3 regions of the Comamonas endophytica genome follow, and region 2 is predicted to be linked to each of the others. Evidence: predicted binding sites of a transcription regulator. Region 2 holds the regulator's gene; each other region holds the start of a gene.
The links. Region 2 encodes LexA, which represses DNA repair genes until DNA is damaged. Its sites were predicted from a motif close to ACTGTATNNNNATACAGT; they were not measured.
Positions count from the first base shown of each region.

Region 1: M9799_RS03605 (DNA topoisomerase IV subunit B) is a predicted target of LexA. The motif match lies at 4,084-4,101, and genes of this name have one in related genera.
Region 3: M9799_RS11955 (VRR-NUC domain-containing protein) is a predicted target of LexA. The motif match lies at 3,238-3,255, and genes of this name have one in related genera.

Region 1 is NZ_CP106881.1:838,584-845,656, reverse strand. It holds gene bamC (outer membrane protein assembly factor BamC) at 1-857, opposite strand, end outside; gene dapA (4-hydroxy-tetrahydrodipicolinate synthase) at 894-1,790, opposite strand; gene M9799_RS03620 (class I SAM-dependent methyltransferase) at 1,903-2,433, opposite strand; gene M9799_RS03615 (hypothetical protein) at 2,653-2,787, opposite strand; gene M9799_RS03610 (MFS transporter) at 2,791-3,981, opposite strand; gene M9799_RS03605 (DNA topoisomerase IV subunit B) at 4,135-6,120, shown strand; gene M9799_RS03600 (lytic transglycosylase domain-containing protein) at 6,124-6,942, shown strand; gene parC (DNA topoisomerase IV subunit A) at 6,939-7,073, shown strand, end outside.
Region 2 is NZ_CP106881.1:3,465,945-3,473,017, reverse strand. It holds gene lpxK (tetraacyldisaccharide 4'-kinase) at 1-144, shown strand, start outside; gene M9799_RS15785 (Trm112 family protein) at 164-346, shown strand; gene kdsB (3-deoxy-manno-octulosonate cytidylyltransferase) at 421-1,164, shown strand; gene M9799_RS15775 (hypothetical protein) at 1,238-1,462, opposite strand; gene adk (adenylate kinase) at 1,461-2,117, shown strand; gene M9799_RS15765 (asparaginase) at 2,204-3,187, opposite strand; gene lexA (transcriptional repressor LexA) at 3,281-3,955, shown strand; gene M9799_RS15755 (hypothetical protein) at 4,075-4,371, shown strand; partial or broken gene M9799_RS20665 (hypothetical protein) at 4,473-4,541, opposite strand; gene M9799_RS15745 (hypothetical protein) at 4,931-5,665, opposite strand; gene zapE (cell division protein ZapE) at 5,677-6,780, opposite strand; gene lpdA (dihydrolipoyl dehydrogenase) at 6,888-7,073, opposite strand, start outside.
Region 3 is NZ_CP106881.1:2,633,262-2,640,334, reverse strand. It holds gene M9799_RS11975 (carboxymuconolactone decarboxylase family protein) at 1-239, opposite strand, end outside; gene M9799_RS11970 (Bug family tripartite tricarboxylate transporter substrate binding protein) at 273-1,241, opposite strand; gene M9799_RS11965 (SDR family NAD(P)-dependent oxidoreductase) at 1,315-2,109, opposite strand; gene M9799_RS11960 (LysR family transcriptional regulator) at 2,237-3,196, shown strand; gene M9799_RS11955 (VRR-NUC domain-containing protein) at 3,319-4,998, shown strand; gene M9799_RS11950 (ATP-dependent DNA helicase) at 4,995-7,073, shown strand, end outside.

The sequences.
Region 1 (7,073 bases), 1.1 Mb from region 2:
CGGTCCTCGACCGTGAAGCCGGTGCGGTCCAGCGCCAGGCCGACACGGCGCCAGGCGCGGTCGAAGCCCTCGTCCAGCAGCACCACGGGCGCGTTGTTTACGGTGTCCATGCGCGCGCTGGGCGCGGCCGGCGCGGCGCGTACCGACGCGGCCGCGGCCTGGGACTGCTCCTGGCTCAGGCCCAGCTTGACCATCAGGCGGCGCAGGAACTCGGTTTCCAGTTCCGTATCGGAGGGCCGCGGCTGCCAGGCCGTGGAGTCGCGGTCCTGGGTGGAATAGACCTCGATCATGCCGCGGTGGGTGATGTAGACCTCGGTGCCGCCATCGGGCCTGCGCTCGAGGCGCGTGCGGAACTTGTCGCGCTCGCCGGTGGAGTAGAACGAGTCGAGCACCTTGCCCAGCGCCGCGCGGATCGCGTCCTGCGGCAGCTTGGCGCGGTTCTCGGCCCAGTCGGTTTCCATGATGCCCAGCTTGGCATCCTCCTTGACCATGACGAAGCCATTTTCCAGCCAGAACTCGCGCACCGGGTCCCAGAGCTTGTCGGCCGGACGCGAAATCACGAGCCAGCGCTCGTTGCCCACGCGCTCGATGCGCACGTCGCCGGCGTTGCTGATGACGGTCTGCGCGCCGGTGGGGGCCTGGGCCGCCTGGCCGGCCTGCAGTGCGTTGGCCGAGACCACGCCGCCGGGCACGTTGTAGCGCGTGTCGCGCGTGAGCTGGCTCAGGTCGGGGGGGACTTCAAGCGTGGGCGCCTTGGCCGCGCTCTTGTAGTCGATCTTTTCCGAAGTGAAGGTGGTGCAGGCGGACAGCGCCATGGCAAGGCCCAGCAGGCCAAGACGTGCAGTAGTTGGTTTCACGCGAATTATCCTCGTGCTCTGATGGGGGGACGCAGCTCAGATCAGCTCTGCGGAGCGCATTGCGCTCTCGACCGCGTCGACATTTTGGGGGCTCAGCTGCGTCATCGGCAGGCGCATTGTGCCGCCGCACAGGCCCATGCGCGCCACGGCCCACTTCACGGGAATCGGGTTGGCCTCGATGAACAGGTTGCGGTGCACCGGCATCAGCTGGCGCTGGATCTGCATCGCGCGCTGCACGTCGCCGGCCAGCGCCGCCCGGCACAGCTCGCTCATCAGGCGCGGCGCGATGTTGGCCGTGACGCTGACGTTGCCATGGCCGCCGCAGAGCATCAGCGCCACCGCGGTCGGATCATCGCCGGAATACACGCCGAAGCCGGCGGGCACGTCGCGGATGAGCCACTGGGCGCGCTCGATGTTGCCCGTGGCTTCCTTGATGCCGATGATGCCGGGGATCTGCGCCAGGCGCAGGACGGTGTCGTGCAGCATGTCGGCCATGGTGCGGCCGGGCACGTTGTAGAGGATCGTCGGCAGATCGCCCACGGCCTCGGCAATGGCCTTGAAGTGCTGGTACTGGCCTTCCTGCGTGGGCTTGTTGTAGTAGGGCACGACCTGCAGCTGGCTGTCGGCGCCGACGGCCTTGGCAAAGCGTGCCAGTTCGATGGCTTCCTGCGTGGAGTTGGCACCGCAGCCGGCCATGATCGGCACGCGCTTGGCGGCCTGCTCGACGGCCACGCGGATGATTTCGCAGTGCTCTTCCACATTGACGGTGGGGGATTCACCGGTGGTGCCCACCACGCCAATGCAGTCGGTGCCTTCGGCAATGTGCCAGTCGATCAGTTTGCGCAGGCTCGGGTAGTCGACGCTACCGTCTTCGTGCATGGGGGTGACGAGGGCAACAATGCTGCCGGTGAGAGCGACGGTGGAAGAGGTCATGTCCGCAATTGGAAACGGGAAAGAGACATTCTAACGAGTGCGCGCAATCATTAGCGCGCTTGCCAGGGCATCCCCGGAGCGCAGGCGGTTTCCCGGAGGAAAAAGCGCTCCCTCAGAGCGCCGCAGGGGCCTCGCTGCCCGGCAGCGGGCGCCGCGCCGCAATGCGCTGCACGCAGCGGGGGGGATTGTCGAGAAATCCATCTTCATAGGCAACGACTTGCAACTCGCCCGCGCAGGCGTGCAGGAGCTCGCCCGGCTGCAGCAGGAAGTCCGGGCGCGAGGGCTTGCCGAAACGCGCGTTGCCCGCGGCAAAGGTTTCGTAGAGCAGCACGCCACCGGGTGCGACGCTCGCCACCAGCGTGGGCAGCAGCGCGCGCCACAGGTAGTTCGTGACCACGACCGCGTCGAACTGCGTGCCCGGCAGCGGCCAGGCGCCGTTTTCGATGTCGGCGCACAGCCGCTGCGCCGATGCGGGCAGCGCGGCCAGCGCTTCCTGCGAGCGGTCGATTCCTAGGCCCGGATGGCCGTGCTCGGCAAACCAGTGCAGATGGCGGCCATGTCCACAGGCTACATCGAGCACGGTGCCGCCCGCGGGGACCAGATGGGTGAAGCGTTGGATCCAGGGGGAGGGGGTGTGGAACATTGATGAATTGTGGAGTGGAAACCCAGCCCTGCGGATCAAAACCGGCACTTGGACAGGCTCAGTGCGAACGGTGCACACATCGCGAGACACCCTTCGATCCTTCGACAGGCTCAGGATCAGTGCGAACGGTGTTTTTAAACCGTTCGTCCTGAGCTTGCCTGGGCGGCCCCGTCGAAGGATGAAGGGCCGAACCTCGTGTAAAGGGCATATTGGTCTTTTTTAAAAACAAGCCCACACCTGATCCGCCATCACCCGCATGAATTCCGGATCCGTATACATCCCGAACACCCCCGCCAGCACCAGCGCAACCAGCGCCCAGCCCAGCACGCGCAGGAGCAAGGAACGCCGGGCCATGGCTCAGGCCGCCACCGGCTGGCGCTGCACAGGCGCTTCCCGGATCGGCAGGTTGACCAGCGCCGCAAAGATGCCCAGCGCGATCGACAGATACCACACGATGTCATAGCTGCCGCTGCGGTCGTAGAGATAGCCGCCCAGCCAGACGCCCAGGAAGCTGCCGACCTGGTGGCTGAAGAACACGAAGCCTCCCAGCATGGACAGGTGCTGCACGCCGAAGAGCTGCGCCACCGTGGCGTTGGTCAGCGGCACCGTGGACAGCCACAGGAAACCCATGGCTGCGGAAAAAGCATAGACCGTCCAGGGCGACAGCGGCGCCAGCAGGAAGGCCACCGTCACCACCGAGCGCAGGGAATAGATGCCCGCCAGCAGGTAGCGCTTGGGGAAATGCTGCCCCAGGTTGCCCGCCAGATAGGTGCCGAAGATATTGAACAGTCCGACCAGCGCCAGCGAGTAGCTCGCCACCTGCGGCGCGAGGCCGTAGTCCTTGAGGTAGCTGGGCATGTGCACGCCGATGAACATGACCTGGAAGCCGCAGACGAAGTAGCCCGCCGTGAGCAGCAGGAAGCTGGGTGTGCGCAGCGCCTCGGCCGCCGCCTGGGCCACGCTCTGCTGGCGCGGGGCCGCGCTCCGGCTGCCGGCAAAGCCGGGCTCGCGCAGGCCGAAGGCCAGCGGCACGATCATCAGCACCAGCATGGCCAGCACGACCAGCGCGTTCGACCAGCCGATCTGCGCGATCAGTGCGCCCTCCACGGGCACCATGAAGAACTGGCCGAAGGAGCCCGTGGCCGCTATCACGCCCATGGCCCAGGAGCGGCGCTCGGCAGGAATCTGCCGCCCCAGCACGCCGAAGATCACCGCATAGGTGGTGCCGGCCTGGGCCGCGCCGATCAGCAGCCCGGCGGTGAGCGCAAACCACAGCGGCGTGGTCGACAGCGCCATGCCCGTCAGGCCCAGCGCATAGGCCGCGGCGCCCGCCAGCAGCACGCGGAAGGCGCCGAAGCGGTCGGCCACCATGCCGACGAAGATACCCATGACGCCCCAGGCGATGTTCTGGATGGCGATGGCCATGGCGAAGGACTCGCGCGTCCAGCCCATCTCCTGCGTGATGGGTTGCAGCCACAGGCCGAAGCCATGGCGGATGCCCATGGACAAGGTAACGATTGCGCCCCCGCACAACAGCACCTGCATCATGGAAAGTGGTTTTGAGCTTGTTTTTTGCATGATGATGCAAATGTATCCAGATTGACCTCGCGGCGCAGGCATCCGCGCGACACTGCACGCGCTGCAGGGTATGCTGTGTGTCCATACAGCTTTTTGCTTTGCGCCGCACTACAATCCCAGCCCATGGCAGCAAAACCCTCATCCTCCTCCACGAGCGCGTACTCCGAAGGCTCGATCCGCGTGCTCAAGGGCCTCGAGCCCGTCAAGCAGCGCCCGGGCATGTACACGCGCACCGACAACCCCCTGCACATCCTGCAGGAGGTGCTGGACAACGCCGCCGACGAGGCCCTGGCCGGCTACGGCAAGAAGATCAAGTTCACCCTGCATGCCGACCATTCGGTCAGCGTCGAGGACGATGGCCGCGGCATCCCCTACGGCCTGCATCCCGAGGAGAACGCGCCGGTCATCGAGCTGGTGTTCACGCGCCTGCACGCGGGCGGCAAGTTCGACAAGGGCCAGGGCGGCGCCTACAGCTTCTCCGGCGGCCTGCACGGCGTGGGCGTCTCGGTGACCAATGCGCTCTCGACGCGCATGGAAGTCACCAGCTTTCGCGACGGCCACAGCGCGCGCTTGGTGTTCGGCGCGGGCGACGTGATCGAGCCGCTGCAGGTGCAGCCGCTCACCAGCGGCGAGCGCAAGCGCGGCACCACGGTGCGCGTCTGGCCCGATGCGAAGTATTTCGAGACCGCGCAGCTGCCCATGGGCGAGCTGGTGCACCTGCTGCGCAGCAAGGCGGTGCTGATGCCCGGCGTCACCGTGACCCTGGTCAACGAGAAGACGCGCGAGGCGCCCCAGGTCTGGCAGTACAAGGGCGGCCTGCGCGACTACCTGCAGCAGAACCTGCATGGCGAGCCCGCGATTCCCATGTTCGAGGGCGAGGGCTTTGCCGACCGCCACAACGACAGCTTTTCCGAGGGCGAGGGCGCGGCCTGGTGCGTGGCCTTCACCGAGGACGGCGCGGCAGTGCGCGAGAGCTATGTCAACCTGATTCCCACCACCGCCGGCGGCACCCATGAAAGCGGCCTGCGCGACGGCCTGTTCCAGGCGGTGAAGAACTTCATCGAGCTGCATTCGCTGCTGCCCAAGGGTGTGAAGCTGATGCCCGACGACGTGTTCGCGCGCGCCAGCTATGTGCTCAACGCCAAGGTGCTCGACCCGCAGTTCCAGGGCCAGATCAAGGAGCGGCTGAACTCGCGCGACGCGGTGCGCCTGGTGTCGGGCTTCGTGCGCCCGATCCTCGAGCTGTGGCTCAACCAGCATGTGGAATGGGGCAAGAAGCTCGCCGAGCTGGCGATCAAGGCCGCGCAAAGCCGCCAGAAGGCCGGCCAGAAGGTCGAAAAGCGCAAGGGCTCGGGCGTGGCGGTGTTGCCGGGCAAGCTCACCGACTGCGAGAGCCGCGACATCGCGCACAACGAAGTCTTCCTGGTCGAGGGTGATTCCGCCGGCGGCAGCGCCAAGATGGGTCGCGACAAGGAAACCCAGGCCGTGCTGCCGCTGCGCGGCAAGGTGCTCAACACCTGGGAGGTCGACCGGGACCGGCTGTTCGCCAACAACGAGATCCACGACATCTCGGTGGCGATCGGCGTCGATCCGCACGGCCCGAACGATTCGCCCGACCTGTCCGGCCTGCGCTATGGAAAGGTCTGCATCCTGTCGGATGCCGACGTCGACGGCTCGCACATCCAGGTGCTCTTGCTGACGCTGTTCTTCCGCCACTTCCCCAAGCTGGTCGAGGCCGGGCATATCCACGTGGCGCTGCCGCCGCTGTTCCGCGTCGACGTGCCGGCGCGCGGCAAGAAGCCCGCGGCCAAGGTCTATGCGCTCGACGACAACGAGCTGGCGGCGATCCTCGACAAGTGCGCCAAGGACGGCGTGCCGCGCGAGAAGTGCCAGGTCAGCCGCTTCAAGGGCCTGGGCGAGATGAACGCCGAGCAGCTCTGGGACACCACGCTGAACCCCGACACGCGCCGCCTGCTGCCGGTGCAGCTGCTGAACCTGGGTTTCGCGGAGTCCGAGGACGTCATCACCAAGCTGATGGGCAAGGGCGAGGCCGCGGCCCGCCGCGAGCTCATGGAGCTGCATGGCGATGCCGTGGAAGTCGATATCTGAGCCATGACCTGCCCGGCCCGCCCCCTGCTGCGCCGCAGCTCCCGCCACCGCCTGCTGGCGGCGGGCCTGCTGTGCCTGGGGCTGGCGGCGGCGGGTGGCGCGCGCGCCGATCTCTGGGCGTTTGTCGATGCGCGCGGCGTGACGCATTTCGCGGCCGAGCAGCTCGACGAGCGCTACACGCTGTTCTTCCGCGGCCCGCGCTTCGATTCCGAACTCGACATCGCCGCGCCCATGCAGCCGGGTACGGCGCCGGCCGCGCGTACGCGCGTGCAGTCGTATTTCGACTTGTTGCCGGCCTACAAGAGTGCGCGTCCACACCTGCGCCGCGCGGCCGAGCGCAGCGGCGTCGACTACGCGCTGCTCAAGGCCGTCATTGCCACCGAATCGGGCTTCGATACCCTGGCGGTCTCGCCCAAGGGCGCGCTCGGGCTGATGCAGCTGATGCCGGCCACGGCCGAGCGCTTCGGCGTCGCGCCTACCCGCACGCGCAGCCTGGCGCAGCAGCTGCACGACCCGGCCGTCAATGTGCCCGCGGGCGCGCGCTATCTGGCGCATCTGCTGGACCTGTTCGACGGCCGGCTCGAGCTGGCGCTGGCGGCCTACAACGCCGGCGAGGGCGCGGTGCGCCGCGCCGGGCAGAAGATCCCGCCCTACCGTGAAACACAAAACTATGTGAAGACCGTGCTGGCGCTGTACCGCCAGCTCCAGCCGCTGGCGCCGGTCGCCGCGGCCCGCGCCGAAGGCGGCGCACGGTCCTCACGCATCCGCATGACGCTGCCTGGCGGCGCCAGCGGGACTTTCGACGAGAAACGAGAACAATGAGCGATCAAGATACTTTGGACCTCGCGGTGCAAGCCAATGGCGATGCGCTGGACCTGGGAACCTATGCGCAGCGCGCCTACCTCGAATACGCGCTGTCGGTGGTCAAGGGCCGAGCCCTCCCCGATGTCTGC
Region 2 (7,073 bases):
AGCGCGCTGGTCTGCACGGAGAAAGACGCCGTGAAGCTGTGGACCCGCCACCCCGAAGCCTGGGCCGTGCCCCTGGAAATCTCCATTGCCGAGGGATTCTTTCCGGCACTCGCGCAGGCACTCTCACTATCATCGAAACACTGACTCTCACTTCGCTATTGCCATGGACGCCAAATTCCTCGAACTGCTCGTCTGCCCCGTGACCAAGGGCCCTCTGACCTATGACCGCGAGCGCCAGGAACTGGTGTCGCGCAACGCCCGCCTGGCCTATCCGGTGCGCGACGGCATGCCGGTATTGCTGGAAAACGAGGCCCGTACCCTGAGCGACGAGGAGCTCGAGGCGTGACTGCCGCCGCGCCAACCCACGCCGCGCCCGCGCTGTTCGCCAGCAGCGGCTTCACGGTGCTGATTCCTGCGCGCATGGCTTCGAGCCGCCTGCCGAACAAGCCGCTGGCCGATATCGCGGGGCTGCCGATGGTGGTGCGCGTGGCGCAGCGCGCGCTGCTGAGCCGGGCTGCGCGCGTCGTGGTGGCCGCGGACGATGCGCGCATCATCGAAGCCTGCGAGGCCCACGGCGTGCAGGCGCTGCTCACCCGTCCCGACCATGCCAGCGGCAGCGACCGGCTGGCCGAGGCCTGCGGGCAGCTTGGCCTGGATGGCGGCGACTGCGTGGTCAATGTCCAGGGAGACGAGCCGCTGATCGACCCGCAGCTGATCGACGCCGTGGCCGCGCTGCTGGGCAACGTGCCCGAAGCCAGCATGGGCACCGCCGCCCATCCCATCGGGGGCCTCGAAGACCTACACAACCCCAATGTGGTGAAGGTGGTCTGCGATGCGCAGGGCCTGGCGCAGTACTTCAGCCGGGCACCGATTCCTTTCGCCCGCGACCATGCCGGCCAGCCATGGTGGAACGACCCGGCGGCGCTGGCCGGCCACGCGGGCTTCGCGCCGCTGCGCCATGTGGGCATCTACAGCTACCGCGCGGGTTTCCTGCGCCAGTTCCCGAAGCTCGCGCCGGCGCCCACCGAGGCGCTGGAGGCGCTGGAGCAGCTGCGCGCGCTCTGGCATGGGCACCGCATCGCGGTGCATGTCACGCACGATGCGCCCGGAGCGGGAGTCGACACGCCAGCCGATCTCGAACGCGTGCGCGCCTTGCTGGGCTGAGGAGCAAGCTTCTTGCGGGCGCCTCGCGGGACAAGCCCGCGCGCCGCTTCGGGCTCTCGGCCAAGAAGAACAGTTATTTCTGAAATAACAGAAAATAGGAAATATTACAGGCAAGGAAACGCCATCCGGCCGATGAAGCCGGTTGCGCGACTGTCACGAAACCATCACGGTGTAGGTCCCCACAAGGGTGCACGCGTGCTATCCTTGCCGCGAAAAAACGCGACATGGAGCCGGCCGGCGCGCTGCCCGCCGGCTCCTTTGTTGTCCAAAAGAATTTCAACTCTTCGAGGATCTCCATGAAACTGATCTTGTTGGGCGCGCCCGGCGCCGGCAAAGGCACACAGGCTGCTTTCATCTGCCAGAAGTACGGCATCCCGCAGATTTCGACCGGCGACATGCTGCGCGCCGCCGTCAAGGCCGGCACCCCGCTGGGCCAGCAGGCCAAGGCCGTGATGGACGCGGGCCAGCTGGTCAGCGACGACCTCATCATCGGCCTGGTCAAGGAACGCATCCAGCAGGAAGACTGCGCCAACGGCTTCCTGTTCGATGGCTTCCCGCGCACCATTCCGCAGGCCGACGCCCTGAAGACCGCGGGCGTCAAGCTCGACTTCGTGCTGGAGATCGATGTGCCCTTCGAGGCCATCGTCGAGCGCATGAGCGGCCGCCGCTCGCACCCGGCTTCGGGCCGCACCTACCACGTGAAGTTCAACCCGCCCAAGGTGGCCGGCAAGGACGACGAGACCGGTGAAGACCTGGTGCAGCGCGAGGACGACAAGGAAGAAACCGTGCAGAAGCGCCTGCAGGTCTACAGCGACCAGACCCGTCCGCTGGTCGATTACTACCGCAACTGGGCACTGCAGGATGCGGCCCAGGCGCCCCAATACCGTGCGATCAGCGGCATGGGCACGGTGGAAGAAATCACTGCGCGCGCCTTCGCCGCTCTGGAAAGCTGACTGGCTTGACCGGCGCTGCCTGCGGCGCCGGGTCAAGGAACGACTTCAGGCCGCGTCTTCGGACCGCGGCCTTTTTGCGTCGTGCGCTAGTGCTGCGCGGCCAGCAGTTCCAGCTGCAACAGGATGCGCGCCTTGAGCGGCGGCAGATCCACGGGGCGGGGCTGCATCGGCACATCGGCTGGCGGCGCGTCCTGTGCCGCCACCAGCTGCCCTTCGCTGCAACGGGTGCCGACCCGAACCGGCACGCCCGCGCTCAACGCGCGCTGAAGCGCCGGCTCGAGCGTTCGATGCAGCGTGCCATTGCCCGTCGCGGCCACCACGAATCCCTGCACGCCCTGTGCCAGCAGTGCATCGACCGCGCGACCATCGCAGCCCGCATGGCTGCTGACCAGTTCGACCCATGGCCATGCCGCTGGATCCGGCAGGCGCCGCAGCAGTGCGGCAAATGCCCCGCGCTGCGCATCCACCGGCTCGGGCGGCCGCTGCCAGCGCACCCGGCCCTCCTCGACCCAGCCCAGCACGCCTTTATCGTCCGATGTGAAGGCATCGACCCTGTAGGGATGGAACTTGCGCACGGCGCGCGCGCTGTGCACCTGCCCCGCAGCCACCACCAGCACGCCCCGCGCTTGCGCATCCACCGCGCATGTCACGGCATCGCGCAGATTCTGCGGGCCGTCGGCCAGCAAGGCCGTGGCCGGCCGCATCGCGCAGGTCAGCACCACCGGCTTGCCTGGAGGCAGCACGAGATGCAGGAACCAGGCGGTCTCTTCCAGCGTGTCCGTCCCGTGGGTGATCACGAGCGCACCCACCTCGTCCTGTGCCAGCCAATGCATGCAGCGGTGGGCAAGCGTGGTCCAGGTGGCGCTGTCCATATCCTTGCTGTCGAGCTGTGCCACCTGCTCGGCCAGCAGATCGCCACCCGCCACCTGCGCGAGATCGGGCACCGCAGCCAGCAGTTGATCCACGCCCAGCTGCGCTGCCGTATAGCCTACCGTCTGCGAAGCATCCGCAGCCGTGCCCGCGATCGTTCCGCCTGTGGCCAATATCACCACACTATTTGAATTGCCCACTTGCGGCCCCTTGAAAACTGGTGAAAAATACAGCCACTGTATAAAAAAACATAGAGAATTCAGCCTGCCGCTGACACCCATTGAAGGACTGCCATGCTCGACCATCCGAAGCTCACGCCGCGACAGCAGCAAATCCTGGATCTGATCCAGTCCGCCATCGAACGTACCGGGGCGCCCCCGACCCGGGCCGAAATTGCCGGCACGCTGGGTTTCCGTTCCGCCAACGCTGCCGAAGAGCACTTGAAGGCCCTGGCGCGCAAGGGCGTCATCGAGCTGGTCAGCGGCACCTCGCGCGGCATCCGCCTACGCCACGACACCGTGCGCAACATCAACGCCGCACGCGGCGCAAGCTTTGGCTCGCCCATCACGGCAATCGCCTCGCTGGTGCTGCCGTTGGTCGGCCGCGTTGCCGCCGGCTCGCCCATCCTGGCCCAGGAGCATATCGACCAGACCTATGCCGTCGAGCCCAGCCTGTTCCAGGCCAAGCCCGACTACCTGCTGAAGGTGCGCGGCATGTCGATGCGCGATGCCGGCATCATGGACGGCGACCTGCTGGCAGTACAGGCCAGCAAGGAAGCGCGCGACGGGCAGATTGTAGTCGCGCGCCTAGGCGACGAAGTCACCGTCAAGCGCCTGCGCCGCACGCGCAGCGGCATCGAGCTGCTTCCGGAGAACCCGGACTTCCCGGTCATCCATGTCCAGCCCGATGAACCCTTTGCCATCGAGGGCCTGGCCGTCGGCCTGATCCGCAACACCCTGTTCATGTAACAGGCCTCGCTTTCCCCGCAGGGCCTCTGGCCCATGCATTGCACCCTCGGCCTTTCGGGCTGAAGCACGGCTGCGCCCGAATGTGTGCGGCTGTCTTATCACTTTGCTGGAGTTACCACATGCAATTCGCTTTGCAGGCCCTGCCTTACTCGCGCCATGCCCAGAACGACATGCTTTTCGGGCAATCCCCGGCGGCGCTGGACTTTCCTTCCCTGCCTTTGACCCGTGTCGCGTCCAAGCGCCCTGCCCCGCGTCCAGCCAGCCTGCCGCAGGCCGGCCTGCCCGTGCACAGTGGTGTGCGCATCCTGCGCAACGAAGGCCAGACCCAGGGCGGCCGGCTGCTGATGTCTGGGCGCATGGCGGATGTGTGTGCGGCGCTCAACCGAATGGAGTTCAATGAGTACGCTTGCGGTTGACACCCTCGCCGCCTTGACGAGACGCTTATTCCTTCTGCAAGACGGCGATGCCCCGCCGCGAGAATGTTTTTGGCAGCATTCACATCTCCGTCGTGCACAGTGGCGCAATCGCTGCAAACCCATTCTCTTATTCGCAAACCTGCTCTACCTGGCCGGCCGCACCCTGTCATCGGCGAGGATGCTCTCGAGACGCTGCGCCCGATGCCAGGCGGGGCCGGCCAGGCGCGGCCGGCCAGGCTTGTATCAGGCATCGAGTTGACTGCACGCCGCGCCATCCCTCCCCGTCCAAACCAGACGCCTTTGCTTCCAAGCCGCAAGCGGCCTACTGGCTTGGACCAGGCTTCTCGCGCATTTTGGCGATGACTGCAAAGCCTTCGCGGGTCGCAAGGTCCTTGCGTTCACACCCGGCCTGTCGAAGTGCGTCTTCAGTCAAGAGCCGGAGACATTCATCCTTCGACAAGCTCGGGACGGACGGGCCATGGGCTTGGCGCCCGTTTGGCCTGAGCCTATCGAAGTATGTCTTGATTGGTCGAGACCGCAGCCGTTCGGCCGAGCCACGTCAGGGCGCAAGCGGCGGCAATGGAGCCGCCTTCTTGGTGGATTCCGCCGCCTTGGCGCGCTGGCGCTCGCGCCGTTCCGCGGCTTCGCGCTGTTTTTTCTCATAGCGCTGGCGCGCTGCCGCGCGATCCTCTGCGTCCTTGGCCTGCTTGCGGGCTTGCTCGGCAGCATGGGCCTGCTGGCGCTGCGACTGGGCCTGGGCGCGTTCTCGTGCCTCCCGGGCGCGCGCGGCCTGGACTTCGACCAGGTCCTGGGCGGTGGGCGCCTCGGTCGCCCTGGGCCTGGGCTGCGGGGCAGTGCGTATTTTGCCTTCCATGCCACTGGATGCGTCGGGAGCCTGCCGCCTTTTCTCCTCGACCTTGCGCTCCACGGCACGCAACTGCTCGGCCGATTTCTCGCGCCGCTCGGCACTGTTGATGGCGCTTTCCTCAGCGCGCAGCGCGTTGTCGGCCAGGCGCGCGCGGGTGCGCGCCGCGTTCAGGCAATCCTCGACCGCGAAACGCTGGTAGCACGCGGTCTCTTCCTCGCTGCGCCGCTGGGCGATGGCCGCGCGTTCGGCAGCAATACGCTTGCGCGTTGCGGCGCGCTCGGCCTTCACTGCATCTGACACGACCTGGGTATCGGCGGCTGCAGGCTGCGCGTGGACCAAGCCCGACAGCAACGGCAAGGCCAGCGCCAGTGCGCCGGCACGCGGCCACAGCGCGGTGGTGGGAAAAAGGAAAGACACACGGTGCATGGGCAAGGGCCTCAGGTCAGGCTGGTATCCACCAAGCGGTGCTCGAGCGACAGGAATTCCTGCGACTGCATCTCGTTGAGACGCGAGACGGTGCGCGGGAATTCGTGGGCCAGGGGACCTTCAGTGTAGAGCTGCTCGGGGGGCACCGCAGCCGACAGGATCAGCTTGACCCTGCGGTCATAGAGCACATCGATCAGCCAGGTGAAGCGCCGCGCGGGCGAGGCCATGTTGACCGGCATGAAGGGCACGTCGGACAGCAGCACGGTGTGGAACTGCGTGGCGATCTCCAGGTAATCGTTTTGCGAGCGCGGGCCGCCGCACAACGTCTTGAAATCGAACCACACCACACCGCCGGCGCGCCGGCGCGCGCGGATCTCGCGGGCCTCGATATGCAGCACCGGGTCCTCGTCGTGCACCTCCGCCAGCCGGTCGAAGGCTTCCTCCATGGCCGCATCGGCCTCCGGGCCCAGCGGCGTATGGTAGAGCTTGACCATCTCCAGGGTGCGGCGGCGGTAGTCGGTGCCGTTGTCGACGTTGACGACTTCCATGCGCTCATTGAGCAGGTCGATGGCCGGCAGGATGCGGTCGCGGTGCAGGCCGTTGGGGTAGAGGCCATCGGGCGTGAAGTTCGATGTCGTGACGAAACCCACGCCGTTGTCGAACAGCGCCACCAGCAAACGGTGCAGGATCATCGCGTCCGTGATGTCCGCGACGTGGAACTCGTCGAAGCAGATGAGCTTGTATTTCCTGGCGATGCTCGCGCCCAGCACTTCGAGCGGGTCCTGCACGCCCTGCAGCGTCGCCAGTTCGCGGTGCACCTCGCGCATGAACTCGTGGAAGTGCAGGCGCACCTTGCGCTTGAGTGGCACGGCGTTGAAGAAGCACTCCATCAGGAAGCTCTTGCCGCGGCCCACGCCGCCATACATATAGACGCCCTTGGGAATCTCGGGACGGTTGATCAGCTTCTTCAGCGCGTTCGAGCGCTTGCTCTTGTAGACCGCCCATTCGTCGGCGCAGCGCTGCAGGGCCTCGACGGCGCGCAGCTGCGCGGGATCGCTTTGAAAGCCTTTGGCAAGCAATTCGGCCTCATAGGCCTCACGGACGGACTGGGACATGCGGGCTCACGGTGCTGGTGTGAAAAGACAAAAGCCGAAAGCGCCCGATACCCAGGCACTTTCGGCGGATGCGGCGGTGTGCTCACCGCCGCTCAAGAGCAGGCTGATCAGAAGTTCAGCGTGCGCTTGTCCACGGCCAGTGCCGCTTCCTTGGTTGCTTCGGACAGCGAAGGATGGGCGTGGCAGATGCGTGCGATGTCTTCGCTCGATGCCTTGAACTCCATTGCCACCACGGCTTCGGAGATCAGTTCCGAAACGACCGGGCCGACCATGTGCACGCCCAGGATCTCGTC
Region 3 (7,073 bases), 830 kb from region 2:
GCCTCGTAGGGCGCCTTGTTCACCAGTGCCACGCGCATGATGATCAGCTCGCGCAGCGCGCCGGGAAGGCTGCTTTGCTGGCGGATCGCGGTCAGGTAGGTCAGCCAGCCCTCGGCGATGGGCGTGCTGTGCAGCAGCATCTGATAGAGGTGCAGGATGCTGCCGCGCTCGGCAACGATGCGCTCGGCCAGCGGGCGCACGGCCTCGCTGCTGCAGTCGGCGTAGGGGATACGGGCCATGGAATACCTTGTGAATGAAGTGAAGGATGGGGTTCAGTCGGCATTGACAATCTTGCGCTTGACCAGATCGGCCATCAGCTCCGAGTCCTTGCGCACGCGCTCGGCAAAGGCCTGCGGCGTGCTGTTGACGACATCGAAGGCGTTGTCGTTGAAGCGCTTCACGATGGCCGGGTCGTGCATGACATCGTGCACGGTCTTGAGCAGCTTCTCGCGTACGTCGGCCGGCAGGCCCGGCGGCGCGACCAGCCCGATCCAGGTCGGGAACTCGAAGCCGGGAATGCTCTCGTTCATCGCCGGCACGTCGGGCAGCTGCGACGAGCGCTGCGGCGAGCTCACGGCAATCGCCCGGATCTTGCCGGCCTTGATATGCGGCAGCATGACCGAGAGACCCGCAAACGCATAGTCGATATGGCCGCCCAGCAGGTCCGTCAACAGCGGGGCCGCGCCCTTGTAGGGCACATGCTCGGTCTTCAGACCCCGGGCCAGCGACAGCTGCGCGCTGTTCACATGGCCGGCCGAGGCCGTGCCCGCCGAGCCATAGGAGCTCTTGGGATGGCCCTGCAGATAGGCCACGAGCTCGGGCAGGTTCTTCGCCGGCACCTCGTTGCGCGTCACCAGGATCTGCGGCGTCGTCACCAGCAGGCTCAGGTAGTCGAAGCCCTTGAAGGTGTCGAAGGGCAGGTTCTTGACAATCAGATGGTTCACCGCCTGCGAGTCCAGCGCCAGCATCAGCGTGTAGCCGTCGGGTTTGGCGCGGTGCAGGTCGGTGGCGCCGAGCGCGCCGCTGGCGCCGGGCTTGTTGTCGATGACCACGGCCTGCCCGAGCCGCTCGCCCAGCGCCTGGCTGATGGTGCGCGCGGTCTGGTCCACGGCGCCGCCCGGCGCAAAGGGCACGATCAGGCGGATGGATTGGCTCGGATAGCCCTGCGCCAGGGCGCCGGCGGAAAATCCCAGGGCCAGCGAGGCGCAGGCGCCAGCAAGCCAGTGACGGCGATCAAGCATGTGTGTCTCCTTCTGTTGTGATGCATGTGGCCGCGGCCGTCTGCGCCCCCGCGCGGCGGCCGCGGCTTGGGGTTCAGCGTGTCGCGGCGACCAGCCCGCCATCGACCACGATCTCGGTGCCCGTGACGTAGCGGCTTTCGTCGGCCACGAGAAACAGCACCGCGTGCGCGGTGTCCCAGCCGGTGCCCATGTGCCTCATCGGCACCTGGTTGTTGCGGTGGTCGATGAAGCCTTGCGTGTCGCCCTTGGCGTATTTCTGCGCCAGGCCCTCGATCAGCGGCGTGTGCATCAGCCCCGGCACCACGCAGTTCAGGCGGATGCCTTCGGGCGCGTGGATCACGGCGGTGGTGTGCGTGAAGTGCAGCAGGCCGGCCTTGGCGGTGGCATAGGCCACCTGCGGCTTGCCCACATAGCGCAGCCCGGCCACCGAAGACACGTTGACGATGGCCCCGCCGCCCTGCGCGCGCATGTGCGGAATGACGTGCTTGCATGACAGGAAAGTGCCCTTGAGATTGACCTGCAGCTGCGCGTCCCAGACGGCTTCGTCCATGTCCACCGGCCCGCCCGGCTGCGACAGCCCGACGTTGTTGACCAGGATGTCGATGCGCCCGAAGCGCTGCACGCAGTCTGCGACGGCACGCGCCACCTCGTCGGCGCGCGTCACGTCGCAGGCACCGACATGGCAGTCGCCGCCCTCCTGCGCCACCAGGCGCTGCGTTTCCTCGGCCTGCTCCAGCGACAGGTCCGTGCCGTAGACCTTTGCCCCCTGCCGTGCCAGCAGCACGGCCGTCGCCCGCCCATTGCCCCAGCCCTGCGCGACCGCGCCGCAGCCCATCACCAATGCCACCTTGCCTGTGAGATCCAGCACCTTGTCTCCTTTTTGGCCATCGCTCGGAGGGCGCCACGGCGGCGCATCCGGGATGCATGCGTCGATGCTATGCGTGGCACATATATTTTTTAAATTCTTTCTTGGGCAGGATTTATAGAATGGCGGAATGAATCTCCCGCCGCGCCATCTGCGCATGTTTCTCGCGCTGTCCGAGTCGTTGAATTTCAGCAAGACCGCCGAGCAGCTGTTCATGACCCAGCCCTCGCTGAGCAAGGCCATACGCGATCTGGAGGAGACGCTGGGCCTGCCGCTGTTCGAGCGCACCACGCGCAGCGTGCAGCTCACGCCGGGCGGCAAGCGCCTGGCGGCCATGGCGCGCACCGTCATCGGCGAATACGACGCGGGCCTGCAGCGCATGCTGTCTTCCGCTGAGGAAGAAGCGCGCCAGCTGGCCATTGCCTCCCTGCCCTCGCTGGCCACCGGCATGCTGCCAGCGGTCTGCGCCGGGCTGGAGCGGCGCTTCGCGGCGCCGCAGATCACGATCCACGATTGCTCCAACAACGCCTGCGTGCAGCGGCTGCTCCACTACCAGGTGGACTTCGCACTGGCCTCGGTCGCTCCCTCGCACCCCGAGCTGCACTACGAGGAGGTGCTGCGCGACCGCTTCGTGCTGCTGTCGTGTGGCCCCTGGCGCCGGCGGCTCGCGCCGCGCATGCGGCTCGACGACCTGGCCGGCTTGCCGCTGATAACCATGACCGATGCCAGCACCGCCATGCGCTACATGAGCGCGGCCTTCCTGCAGCGCGGCATGGAGTTCCGCCCGAAGATGCAGCTCGACCAGGTCGGCACCATTGCCGGGTTCGTCAAGTCGGGCCTCGGCGTCGCGGTGCTGCCCTATCTGGGCATGATGCCGATGCAGAGCCTGCGCGGGCTGCAGGTCTCGGAGATCGCCGACGGCCCGGTGCGCTCGGTGGGCATCGTGACGCGCCGGCTGGGCACGCCCACAACCATTGCCCAGGAGGCCATGGCGGCGGTGCGCGCCGTGGGCATGGACCTGATGGCCAGGCATTCCGACTGGATTCTTGCGCCCGCTGCGCCTGCGGGTGAGTCCTCGCTACAGACCTAGTAGCAAAGCCCATTCCATGGGTTTGTCGCAGGCGCTCCAAACATGTAGTTATGTACAGTACCGCCTTATTCCCCGGTTGATGATCCTGGCCTGCCCGTGGCCAGCACCCGGTCCGGCACACCATGAGCGCGTCCATCCCGGTGCCCCCGCACCGCTATTACTACCTGCACAACTTCGAGCGCGCGCTGGACTGGATCGCGCAGCGCTACAGCGACCTGCTCGATGGCGCCGAGCATGATTTCCTCGCCCAGTTCGCGGCGCTGCCGGCCATGTCGCGCGCGCTGCTGGTGCGCATGCTGATGCGCCGCGGGCCGTGGTTCCGCGCCTCCAAGCTGGTCTACGAGGAGATTCCCGAAGTCTGCGCCGCCACCGGGCCGCTGCTGGCGCTGGGCTGGCTCGACGCGCGCGCGCCCATGCATCTGGAGGAGCTGTTCGACCTGCACACCAAGAGCGAGCTGGCGCCGCTGTTTGCGCCGCCCGAGCGCGGCGGCGGCACGCGCAAGTCGGACTGGCTGCTGGCGCTGGGCGAGGTCCACGCCGAACCCCGCCCCTATGCCGAATGGCACCCGCAGGCCAGCGAGCCGGTCTGGCGCGTCATGCTGGGCGCTTTGAGCGAGCGGCTGCGGCTGATGTTCTTCGGCAATCTGCGCCAGGACTGGACGGAGTTCGTTCTTGCCGACCTGGGCGTGTTCCGGTATGAAAGCGTGGCTTTCGACGCCGCCTCGCGCGCCTTCCAGACGCGCGCCGACATCGACGCGTATCTTGCGCTGCATGCCTGCCGCGAGGCGCTCGAGGGTGGCGCCGATGCCGCAGCCATGCGCCAGGCCATCGAGGCCTGCCGCAGCGCCAACCCCTGGCTGGAGCAGCGCCGCGCCAAGCTGCTGCTGCGCCTGGGCCATGCCTGCGAGCGCGCGCAGCAATGGGACGAGGCGCTGCTGACCTATGCGCAGTGCAGCTACCCCGGCGCGCGCCACCGGCGCCTGCGCGTGCTCGAGCGCCTGGAGCGCCATGAAGAGGCGCTCGCCGGCGCGCTCGAGGCGCAGCGCTCGCCCGAGAGCGACGAGGAATTGCAGAAGCTCCTGCGCATGCTGCCGCGGCTGCAGCGCAGCGCGGGCCAGGGCGCGCCGGGCCGGCGCCCGGGCGCGGCGCAGGCGCTGTCGCAGCTGCGCTCGGACATCGTGCTCGATCCGCCTGCGGTGCCGATGTCCGTCGAATACGTGCTGCGCCAGCATTGGCACAGCGAGGCGGCGCCGGTGTTCTATGTCGAGAATGCGCTCATCAATTCGCTGTTCGGGCTGCTGTGCTGGCCGGCGATCTTCGCGCCGGTGCAAGGCGCCTTCTTCCACCCCTTCCAGAGCGCGCCCGCCGACCTGAGCGCACCCGACTTCACCCAGCGCCGCGCGCAGGAATTCGCGCGCTGCCTGGCGCTGCTCGACACGCCCGACTACAAGGCCGTGATTCTCGAGCGCTATGCCGCCAAGCACGGGCTGCAGTCGCCCTTCGTCTTCTGGGGCACGCTGTCCGAGCCGCTGCTGCTGCTGGCGCTGGAATGCATCGGCGCCGCGCATCTGAAGCTGCTGTTCACGCGGCTGCTGGCGGACGTCAAGGCCAACCGCACGGGCTTTCCCGACCTGGTGCGCTTCTGGCCCGACGAGAAGCGCTACGAGCTGGTAGAGGTCAAGGGGCCAGGCGACAAGCTGCAGGACAACCAGATCCGCTGGCTGCAGTACTGCCGCGGGCATGGCATTCCGGTCAGCGTCTGCCATGTGCAGTGGCGCGCAGGCCCCGGGGACGGTCCGTGAGCTACACCGTCTCCGTGCGCACGCTTTGCGAATTCACCGCCAAGCAGGGAGACCTCGACCTGCGCTTCACGCCCGCGCCCACGGCGCAGCAGGGCATCGAGGGCCACGCGCTGGTGCAGTCGCGGCGTGGCCCGGAATACGAGGCCGAGCTGCCGCTGCAGGGACAGTACGAGTCGCTGCGCGTGCGCGGGCGCGCCGACGGGTTCGACCCGCAGGCCGGGCAGCTCGAGGAAATAAAGACCTACCGCGGCAATCTGACGGCCATCCGCGCCAACCACCGCGCGCTGCACTGGGCGCAGGCGAAGATCTATGGCCATCTGCTGTGCACCGAGCGCGCGCTGCCGCGGCTGAAGATCGCGCTCATCTACTTCAACATCACCACGCAGAAGGAGGATGCGATCGCGCAGGGCTTCGAGGCCGCCGAGCTGCAGGCGTTCTTCGAGGCGCAATGCGCGCGCTTCCTGCGCTGGGCGCAGAGCGAAGACGCGCACCGGCGTGCGCGCGACGAGGCGCTGGCGGCGCTGGCCTTTCCGCTGGGCGATTTCCGCGCCGGCCAGCGCGCGCTGTCGGTGGCCGTGTACCGCTGCGCGCGCGCGCCCGAGGCCGGCAACTGCCTGATGGCGCAGGCACCGACGGGCATCGGCAAGACCATCGGCACGCTGTTTCCCATGCTCAAGGCCTGCCCCGGGCAGGGCCTGGACCGCATTTTCTTCCTGACCGCCAAGGGCACGGGTCATGGCCTGGCGACGCAGGCGCTGGGCCATGTCAACCATGCCATCGGGGCCGGCGGCGCGGCGCTGCGGGGCGGCCCTCCGCTGCGCGCCATCACGCTGCAGTCGCGCGAGAAAAGCTGCGAGCACCCCGACAAGGCCTGCCATGGCGACTCCTGCCCGCTGGCCAAGGGCTTCTATGACCGCTTGCCGGCCGCGCGCGCTGCAGTGCTTGAAGTGCATGCGGTCTGGGACAGCGCGCGGCTGCGCGAGGTGGCGCTGGCGCACGAGGTCTGTCCCTACTACCTCACGCAGGAGATGGCGCGCTGGAGCGATGTGGTGGTGGGCGACTACAACTACTTCTACGACGGCGCGGCCATGCTGCACGCGCTGACGCTGGCGCACCAGTGGAAGGTCGGCATTCTGGTCGATGAAGCGCACAACCTGCTCGACCGCGCACGCAGCATGTACACGGCCGAGCTGACGCCGGGCTCGCTTGCGGCCGCGCGCAAGCAGGCCAAGGGGCGCATCCGCAAGTCGCTCGATGCCTTGAATCGCGCCTGGAGCGACATCCACGCCGGCCAGGACATCGCCTACCAGTGCCATGCACAGGTGCCGCTGGACTTCATGGCGGCGCTGCAGAAAGCCATCTCGCTGATCGCCGAGGCCAATGCCGATGTGCCGATGCTGCCCGGCGATCCGGTGCTGGGCTTCTATCTCGAGGCGCTGCAGTTTTCCGTGCTGGAGGAGAAGTTCGACACGCATGCGCTGTTCGACGTGACGCTGGTGCCCGCGCAGGGCCGGCGCAAACGCTCCTCGGTGCTGTGCATACGCAATGTCATTCCCGCGCCGCACCTGCAGGCACGGCATGCCGCCGCGCATGCGACGGTGCTGTTCTCGGGCACGCTGAGCCCGCATGCCTTCTACCGCGACACGCTGGGCCTGCCTGACGAGACGGCCTGGATCGATGTGCCCGCGCCCTTCAAGGCGGCGCAGCTGGCGGTGCATATCGTGCGCGATGTCTCCACGCGCTACCAGGACCGCGAGGCCTCGGTGGCGCGCATCGTGGCGCTGGTCCGCGCGCAGTTCGCGCGGCGCCCGGGCAACTATCTGTGCTTCTTCAGCAGCTTCGACTACCTGGAGCGCGTGGCAGATGCACTGTGCGCTCGGCCCGACGCGCCGCCCGTGTGGCGCCAGGTGCGCGCCATGGGCACCGACAGCCGCCAGGCCTTCATCGACCGCTTCCAGGCGGGCGGCCAGGGCATCGGTTTCGCGGTGCTGGGAGGGGCCTTTGGCGAAGGCATCGATCTGCCCGGCGACCGGCTGATCGGCGCCTTCATCGCCACGCTGGGCCTGCCGCAGCTC